One region of the Streptomyces sp. L2 genome, then DNA from elsewhere that is predicted to be linked to it. Evidence: riboswitches for the same ligand, from Rfam matches in the RefSeq annotation. Region 1 holds a riboswitch; the other holds the start of a gene.
The links. Region 1 has a riboswitch for glycine ahead of gcvT (glycine cleavage system aminomethyltransferase GcvT). Riboswitches for the same ligand answer to the same signal wherever they lie in the genome.
Positions count from the first base shown of each region.

Region 2: linked by a shared signal. The riboswitch ahead of gcvP (aminomethyl-transferring glycine dehydrogenase) and the one ahead of gcvT (glycine cleavage system aminomethyltransferase GcvT) in region 1 are both predicted to bind glycine.

Region 1 covers NZ_QBDT01000001.1:2,068,536-2,072,457, forward strand. Annotated here, with positions in the region: gene DBP14_RS08630 (AAA family ATPase) at 1-629, opposite strand, end outside; glycine riboswitch at 807-904, shown strand; gene gcvT (glycine cleavage system aminomethyltransferase GcvT) at 1,062-2,204, shown strand; gene gcvH (glycine cleavage system protein GcvH) at 2,346-2,720, shown strand; gene glyA (serine hydroxymethyltransferase) at 2,735-3,922, shown strand, end outside.
Region 2 covers NZ_QBDT01000001.1:6,730,263-6,734,184, reverse strand. Annotated here, with positions in the region: gene gcvP (aminomethyl-transferring glycine dehydrogenase) at 1-2,091, opposite strand, end outside; glycine riboswitch at 2,266-2,360, opposite strand; gene DBP14_RS30205 (PRC-barrel domain-containing protein) at 2,480-2,851, shown strand; gene DBP14_RS30200 (DNA polymerase IV) at 2,897-3,922, opposite strand, start outside.

The DNA of each region.
Region 1 (3,922 bases):
GGGCGGTCCAGGAGGACGGCGGAGGCCGAGCCGGCGGGGAGGTCGCCGCGCTCCACCGCGCGCAGCAGCCGGGCCGTCGTACGGCGGTGGCGGCCGAAGGCGTAGCGGGAGACGCCGCGGCCGCGCTCGCGCTGGCCCGCCCGGGCCGTCTCGGGCGCCACGTCGAGCAGGAGCAGGTGGAGGCCGGCGCCGCGGCGGCGGGCCTCGCGGGCCAGCCAGCCGCGCACCCAGGTCTGGGTGCCGCAGTCGTGCACGACGACGCCCGCGCCCGAGCGCAGGGCGCGGCGCAGCCCGGCGTAGTGGGAGAGCCGGACCAGGGGGCGGTACAGGGCGTAGGGCAGGCGGCGGGGCAGCCGGGCGGCCCAGCGGTCGCGGGTGTCCTGGGAGTCGACACGGGGGCCGGGGACCGCGCGGTGCATCAGTGTGGACTTGCCGCTGCCGGGCAGGCCGGTGATCACCACGAGGTCGACCGGGCCGAAGAGCAGGGCGTGCGGGCTGCGGCCGGCCCGGTCGCGCAGGTCGCGGACGACCGGGGCGGGGCGGTCCGCGGTGCGCTCGCGGGCGGGGACGGAGGGCTGCTTCGGCACCGCGATGCCGGTCGCGGCGGCGTACGCCGTGGTCCTGTTCACCTGATCGTCCTCCCCTTGGGCTCGGTAATATCCATGCCCATCGAATGTAAAGAGAAGGTAATGCGCGGTGTCCGACGGTGGCGTGCGCGTACGGCCACAGGTCGGTTACAGATACCGGTCCTGACGGGTGCCTGCCCGGCGTGCAATGATGTGCGCGCCAACTGCATACCGGCCGCTTGAATCCGCGCGGGAGAGTCCTCAGCCATCGCCGCTGGGGCGCCGAAGGAGCAAGTCCCTCCCTTGAATCTCTCAGGCCCCGTTACCGCGCGGGCGAGGCACATCTGAAAAGCGGGCCGCTGCCGCCAGTGGCTCCACCCAAGGTGCAAGCCGTGATCGTCCCTGTGGCGGTCGTGGCGAACCTCTCAGGTTCCGATGACAGATGGGGAGGAACGTTCCTCGCCTGTCACAGCCGACCCGGGAGACGACCGACCGATGAGCAGTACCGAACCCACTGAGCCGCGCCGTACCGCGCTGGATGCCCTGCATCGCTCGCTCGGTGCGACGATGACCGACTTCGCCGGCTGGGACATGCCGCTGCGCTACGCCTCCGAGCGCGACGAGCACCTCGCCGTGCGCACGAAGGCCGGCCTGTTCGACCTCTCCCACATGGGCGAGATCACCGTCACCGGCCCGCAGGCGGACCGGCTGCTGAACTTCGCACTGGTCGGCAACATCGCCTCCGTCGGCGTCGGCCGCGCCCGCTACACCATGATCTGCCAGGCCGACGGCGGCATCCTGGACGACCTGATCGTCTACCGCCTGGCCGACACCGAGGCCGGGTCTTCTCACTACATGGTGGTGGCCAACGCCTCCAACGCCCAGGTCGTGCTGGACGCGCTGACCGAGCGCGCCGCCGGCTTCGACGCCGAGGTCCGCGACGACCGGGACGCCTACGCGCTCCTCGCCGTCCAGGGCCCCGAATCCTCCGGCATCCTGAAGTCGCTGACCGACGCCGACCTCGACGGACTGAAGTACTACGCCGGCCTGCCCGGCACCGTCGCCGGCGTCCCCGCGCTGATCGCCCGCACCGGCTACACCGGCGAGGACGGCTTCGAGCTGTTCGTGAAGCCCGAGCACGCCGTCGAGCTGTGGCAGGCGCTGACCAAGGCCGGCGAGGGCGCCGGACTGGTCCCCTGCGGCCTGTCCTGCCGGGACACGCTGCGCCTGGAGGCGGGCATGCCGCTGTACGGGCACGAGCTGACCACCGCGCTCACGCCCTTCGACGCCGGTCTCGGCCGGGTCGTGAAGTTCGAGAAGGAGGGCGACTTCGTGGGCCGCGAGGCGCTCGCCGAGGCGGCCTCCCGCGCCGAGGCGAACCCCCCGCGCGTGCTGGTCGGCCTGGTCGCCGAGGGCCGCCGGGTGCCGCGCGCCGGGTACCAGGTCGTCGCCGGCGGCCAGGTGATCGGCGAGGTCACCTCCGGCGCCCCCTCCCCCACCCTGGGCAAGCCGATCGCCATGGCGTACGTCGACGCGGCGCACGCGGCGCCCGGCACCGAGGGTGTCGGCGTCGACATCCGGGGCAGCCACGAGCCGTACGACGTCGTGGCGCTGCCGTTCTACAAGCGCCAGAAGTAGACACTTCTACCGGCGTCACGGCCGGACACCGGGCGCGGTCCGTCACCCCCGTGTGACCCCGCGCACATCCCGCCTGCCCGGCAGCGGCGCCGGCGGTCCCCCTTTCACCAGCACTCCCGCGCGTACAGGAGAATTCAGGCCATGAGCAACCCCAAGGAACTGCGGTACAGCAAGGAGCACGAGTGGCTGTCGGCCGCCGCGGACGGCGTCTCGACGGTCGGCATCACGGAGCACGCGGCCAACGCGCTCGGCGACGTGGTCTTCGTGCAGCTCCCGGAGGTCGGTGACACCGTGTCCGCGGGCGAGACCTGCGGCGAGCTGGAGTCGACCAAGTCGGTCTCCGACCTGTACTCCCCGGTGACCGGCGAGGTCACCGAGGTCAACGAGGACGTCGTCAGCGACCCCTCGCTCGTGAACTCCGCCCCCTTCGAGGGCGGCTGGCTGTTCAAGGTCAAGGTCGGCGACGCGCCGGAGCTGCTCTCCGCCGCCGAGTACGACGCCTTCATCGCCGGCTGAGGAGTCGTAGCCGTATGACTGTCCTGAACACGTCCCTGCACGAGCTGGACCCGGAGATCGCCGCCGCGGTCGACGCCGAGCTGGTCCGCCAGCAGTCCACGCTGGAGATGATCGCCTCCGAGAACTTCGCGCCGCTCGCGGTGATGGAGGCGCAGGGCTCGGTGCTGACCAACAAGTACGCCGAGGGCTACCCGGGCCGCCGCTACTACGGCGGCTGCGAGCACGTCGACGTCGCCGAGCAGATCGCCATCGACCGGGTCAAGGAGCTGTTCGGCGCCGAGTACGCCAACGTGCAGCCCCACTCCGGCGCCTCCGCGAACCAGGCGGCGCTGTTCGCCCTGGCCAAGCCCGGGGACACCATCCTCGGCCTGGACCTGGCGCACGGCGGCCACCTCACCCACGGCATGCGCCTGAACTTCTCCGGCAAGCAGTTCGACGTGGTCGCCTACCACGTCGACCCGGCGACCGGCCTGGTCGACATGGCCGAGGTGGAGAAGCTCGCCAAGGAGCACCGCCCGAAGGTGATCATCGCCGGCTGGTCGGCGTACCCGCGCGAGCTGGACTTCGCCGAATTCCGCCGGATCGCCGACGAGGTCGAGGCGTACCTGTGGGTCGACATGGCGCACTTCGCGGGCCTGGTCGCGGCCGGTCTGCACGCGAACCCGGTGCCGTACGCCGACGTGGTGACCTCCACCACGCACAAGACCCTCGGCGGCCCGCGCGGCGGCATCATCCTCGCCCGCGGCAAGGACTTCGCGAAGAAGCTGAACTCCGCCGTCTTCCCGGGCTTCCAGGGCGGCCCCCTGGAGCACGTGATCGCGGCCAAGGCGGTCTCCTTCAAGGTCGCCGCCTCGGACGACTTCAAGGAGCGCCAGCGTCGTACCGTGGAAGGTGCGCGCATCCTCGCCGAGCGGCTGACCGCCGCCGACGTCCGCGAGGCGGGGGTCAACGTACTGTCCGGCGGTACGGACGTGCACCTGATCCTGGTGGACCTGCGCGAGTCCGAGCTGGACGGGCAGCAGGCCGAGGACCGCCTCCACGAGGTCGGCATCACGGTCAACCGCAACGCCGTCCCCAACGACCCGCGGCCGCCGATGGTGACCTCCGGTCTGCGGATCGGCACGCCCGCGCTGGCGACCCGCGGCTTCACGGCCGAGGACTTCGCCGAGGTCGCGGACGTGATCGCCGAGACGCTGAAGCCG
Region 2 (3,922 bases), 4.7 Mb from region 1:
GTGGCCGGGCTTGGCGAGGCCGACCAGGGCGTTGAGGTTGGCTCCGTCGACGTAGACCTGGCCGCCGGCCTCGTGGACCTGGGCGCAGATGTCGGCGACGTGCTCCTCGAACACCCCGTGCGTGGACGGGTAGGTGATCATCAGCACGGCGAGTTCGTCGCGGTGCTTCTCGATCTTCGCCCGCAGGTCCTCGACATCGATCTCGCCGTCCTCGGCGGTCTTGACGACGACGACCTTCATGCCGGCCATCACGGCGCTGGCGGCGTTGGTGCCGTGCGCGGAGGACGGGATGAGGCAGACGGTGCGCTGCTCGTCGCCGTTGGCGCGGTGGTAGCCGCGCACGGCGAGCAGGCCGGCCAGCTCGCCCTGGGATCCGGCGTTCGGCTGCAGGGACACCTTGTCGTAGCCGGTGACCTCGGCGAGCCGCGACTCCAGCTCGTGGATGAGGGTGAGGTAGCCCTGTGCCTGCTCGGCGGGGGCGAAGGGGTGCAGCTGGCCGAACTCGGGCCAGGTGACCGGCTCCATCTCGGTGGTCGCGTTGAGCTTCATCGTGCAGGAGCCCAGCGGGATCATGCCGCGGTCCAGCGCGTAGTCCCGGTCGGCCAGCTTGCGCAGGTAGCGCAGCATGGCGGTCTCGGAGCGGTGCTCGTGGAACACCGGGTGGGTGAGGTAGTCGTCGGTGCGCAGCAGCGCCTCGGGCAGTACCTCCTCGGTGGCGGCGTCGAGCGCGTCGATGGCGCCGTCCACGCCGAACGCGGACCACACAGCGCGGAGCTGGGCGCGCGTGGTGGTCTCGTCGCAGGCGATCGAGACGAGGTCGCCGTCCACGAGGCGCAGGTTGACGCCGCCCTCGCGCGCGGCGCCGACGACCTCGGCGGCCCGGCCCGCGACCTTGACGGTCAGGGTGTCGAACCAGGCGCCGTGGACGACCTCGACGCCGCCCGCCCGCAGACCGGCGGCGAGGATCGTGGCGTACCGGTGGGTCCGCCGGGCGATGGCCCGCAGCCCCTCGGGGCCGTGGTAGACGGCGTACATGCCGGCCATCACGGCGAGCAGCACCTGGGCGGTGCAGATGTTGCTGGTGGCCTTCTCGCGGCGGATGTGCTGCTCGCGGGTCTGCAGGGCGAGCCGGTAGGCCTTGTGGCCGTCCGCGTCCACGGAGACGCCGACGAGCCGGCCGGGCAGGCTGCGGGCGAACTTCTCGTGCACGGCCATGTAGCCGGCGTGCGGTCCGCCGAAGCCCATGGGCACGCCGAAGCGCTGGGTGGTGCCGACGGCGATGTCCGCGCCCAGCTCACCGGGCGAGGCCAGCAGGGTGAGCGCGAGGAGGTCGGCGGCGACGGTGACGAGCGCGCCCAGCTCGTGCGCCTGGTCGATGACGGGCTTGAGGTCGCGTACGGCACCGGAGGCGCCCGGGTACTGGAGCAGCACGCCGTTGATCTCGCGTGCGGCGATGTCCGCCGGAATGCCGTCGCTGAGGTCGGCGACGACGATCTCCACGCCGGTCGGCTCCGCGCGGGTCTCGATCACGGCGATGGTCTGCGGCATCGTGTCCGCGTCGACCAGGAACAGGCCCTTCTTGTTCTTGCCCATGCGGCGCGACAGCGCCATGGCCTCGGCGGCCGCGGTGCCCTCGTCGAGCAGCGAGGCACCGGACGTGGGCAGACCGGTCAGGTCGGCGACCACGGTCTGGAAGTTCAGCAGCGCCTCAAGGCGGCCCTGGGAGATCTCGGGCTGGTACGGCGTGTAGGCCGTGTACCAGGCGGGGTTCTCCATGACGTTGCGCAGGATGACGGGCGGCGTGAACGTCCCGTAGTAGCCCAGGCCGATCATGGAGCCGAGGACCTGGTTGCGGTCGGCGAGGGTGCGCAGCTCTTCGAGCACCTCGGCCTCGGTGCGGGCGCCCGGCAGGTCCAGGGCGTCGGCGTTCTTGATGACGTCGGGGACCGCGGCGGCGGTCAGCTCGTCGAGGGAGCCGTAGCCGACGTGGGCGAGCATCTTGGCCCGCGCCTCGTGGTCCGGGCCGATGTGGCGCTGCTCGAAGGGGATGCCCGCTTCGAGATCCGAGAGCGGAATGCGATGGGCGGTCATTGCGGAGGCCTCCTGGTCTGACGCGACCTTCGAGGGGCACCCCGGCACGGGTACCCCGACGGCCTCCCCCTCTGTCATCTCAACCTGAGAGCTTCACCGGGCGCCCGAAGGCCCCGGCTTTCACCGTCGGTGAGAGCGGAAGCCGTCGACGCCCGCCCTGCTTTCCAGAGTGACCTCGTCCGTGCGGTACGTGAGCCTGAGAGATTCCGGGGAGGATTTGCTCCTTCGGCGCCTCCGAAGTGGTCGGAGGACTCTCCCGCGCGGGGTCAGCAGCCGCTGCCAGGGTACCAGCGGGTGCGGCGCACGAGCCTTCGAGTGGCCGCGTCCTTGAATGTGCTCTTTTGTAGTGCTTACGGATGAGTTGCGACCACGTGGAGGGAGAAGGACCGTGCAGACCGACATCGATCCGCGCAACCTGATCGGCCGCAAGGCGTTCGACCGCTCCGGCACCAAACTGGGCACCATCGACGAGGTGTACCTCGACGACGCGACCGGTGTGCCCGAGTGGGCGGCCATACGGACCGGACTCTTCTCCCGGGACGCGTTCGTCCCCCTGGAGCCCAGCGAGCTGGTCGAGGGCTCCCTGCACGTCCCCTTCGACCGCGCCCTGATCAAGGACGCCCCCGACTTCGGCGTCGGCCGCCATCTCTCCCCCGAACAGGAACTCCAGCTGTACCACCACTACGGCCTGGACGTGGCCCCACCCCCTTCCGTCCCGGACCACACCTTCGGCAAACTGGCAGGCCCGGAAAACCCCTGACCACCCCTATTCCGGTCGCCCGTGCCCCGGCCGGGCCTTTACCCCTCAACCGGCTCGGCGCACCGCGGCCGTCCCGGTCGAGCGCGTTTCCGTTGCGTGGGTGTCGGTCGAGGGCTCGGGCGGGTGGGGTGACGGGGCCCGGGGCGGAGCCCCGTGTCGGTCGGTGTTCGACGTACCGAGTCGGGCGGGTGGATAGGCAAGGGGGCCGTCCGGAACCAGCGGCAGCGGTTCCGCCGGCTCCAGCAGAACCTCGTCCGCCGGGAACGTCCGGACCCGCCCCGGCCCCGAGTACGGCGTCTCGAACCGCACGGTGACCCTGCCGACGCCGCTGCCCTGCACCCACCCCTGGCCGTGCTCGGCGTGCCGCACATCCTGGCCGGCCCGCCAGTGACGCTCGGCGGCCGGCGCCAGTTCCGCCGCCGAGGGCTCGGCCACGACCTCCTCCGCCGGCTCCGCCCCGCCCTCCCCCGCCGCCTGGGCGAACAGGTCCTCCTGCGTGTAGTCGGCGAGCCCGGTCACTCCCACCCCGAGCAGCCGTACCCCGCCCGTCGTGTCCACGGACTCCAGCAGCCGCGCGGCCGCCTCCCGGACGACCGCCGGATCGTCCGTGGGCCCACGGAGCGTCTCGGACCGCGTCAGGGTCGAGAAGTCGTACCGCCGCACCTTCAGCACGATCGTCCGCCCCGACAGCCGGGCCTCGCGCAGCCTCCGCACGCACCGCTCCGCGAGCCGCCGCACCTCCATGCCGACCCGCAGCCGGTCGTGGATGTCGACGTCGTAGGTGTCCTCCACGGACACCGACTTGGTCTCGCGGTCGGACACCACGGGCCGGTCGTCGCGCGCCAGCGCCATCGCGTACAGCGCGTGCCCGTGCGCGTTCCCGAGCAGTCGTACCAGTTCGTCCTCACCCGCCTCGGCCAGCTCCTCGACCGTGGTGATCCCGGCCCGCCGCAGGTGGTCGCCGGTCGCCGGCCCCACGCCGGGCAGGGTCCGCACCGGCATCGGCCCGAGCAGGGCCCGCTCGGAGCCCGGCTCGATCAGCCTCAGCCCGTCCGGCTTGGCCTCCTCGGA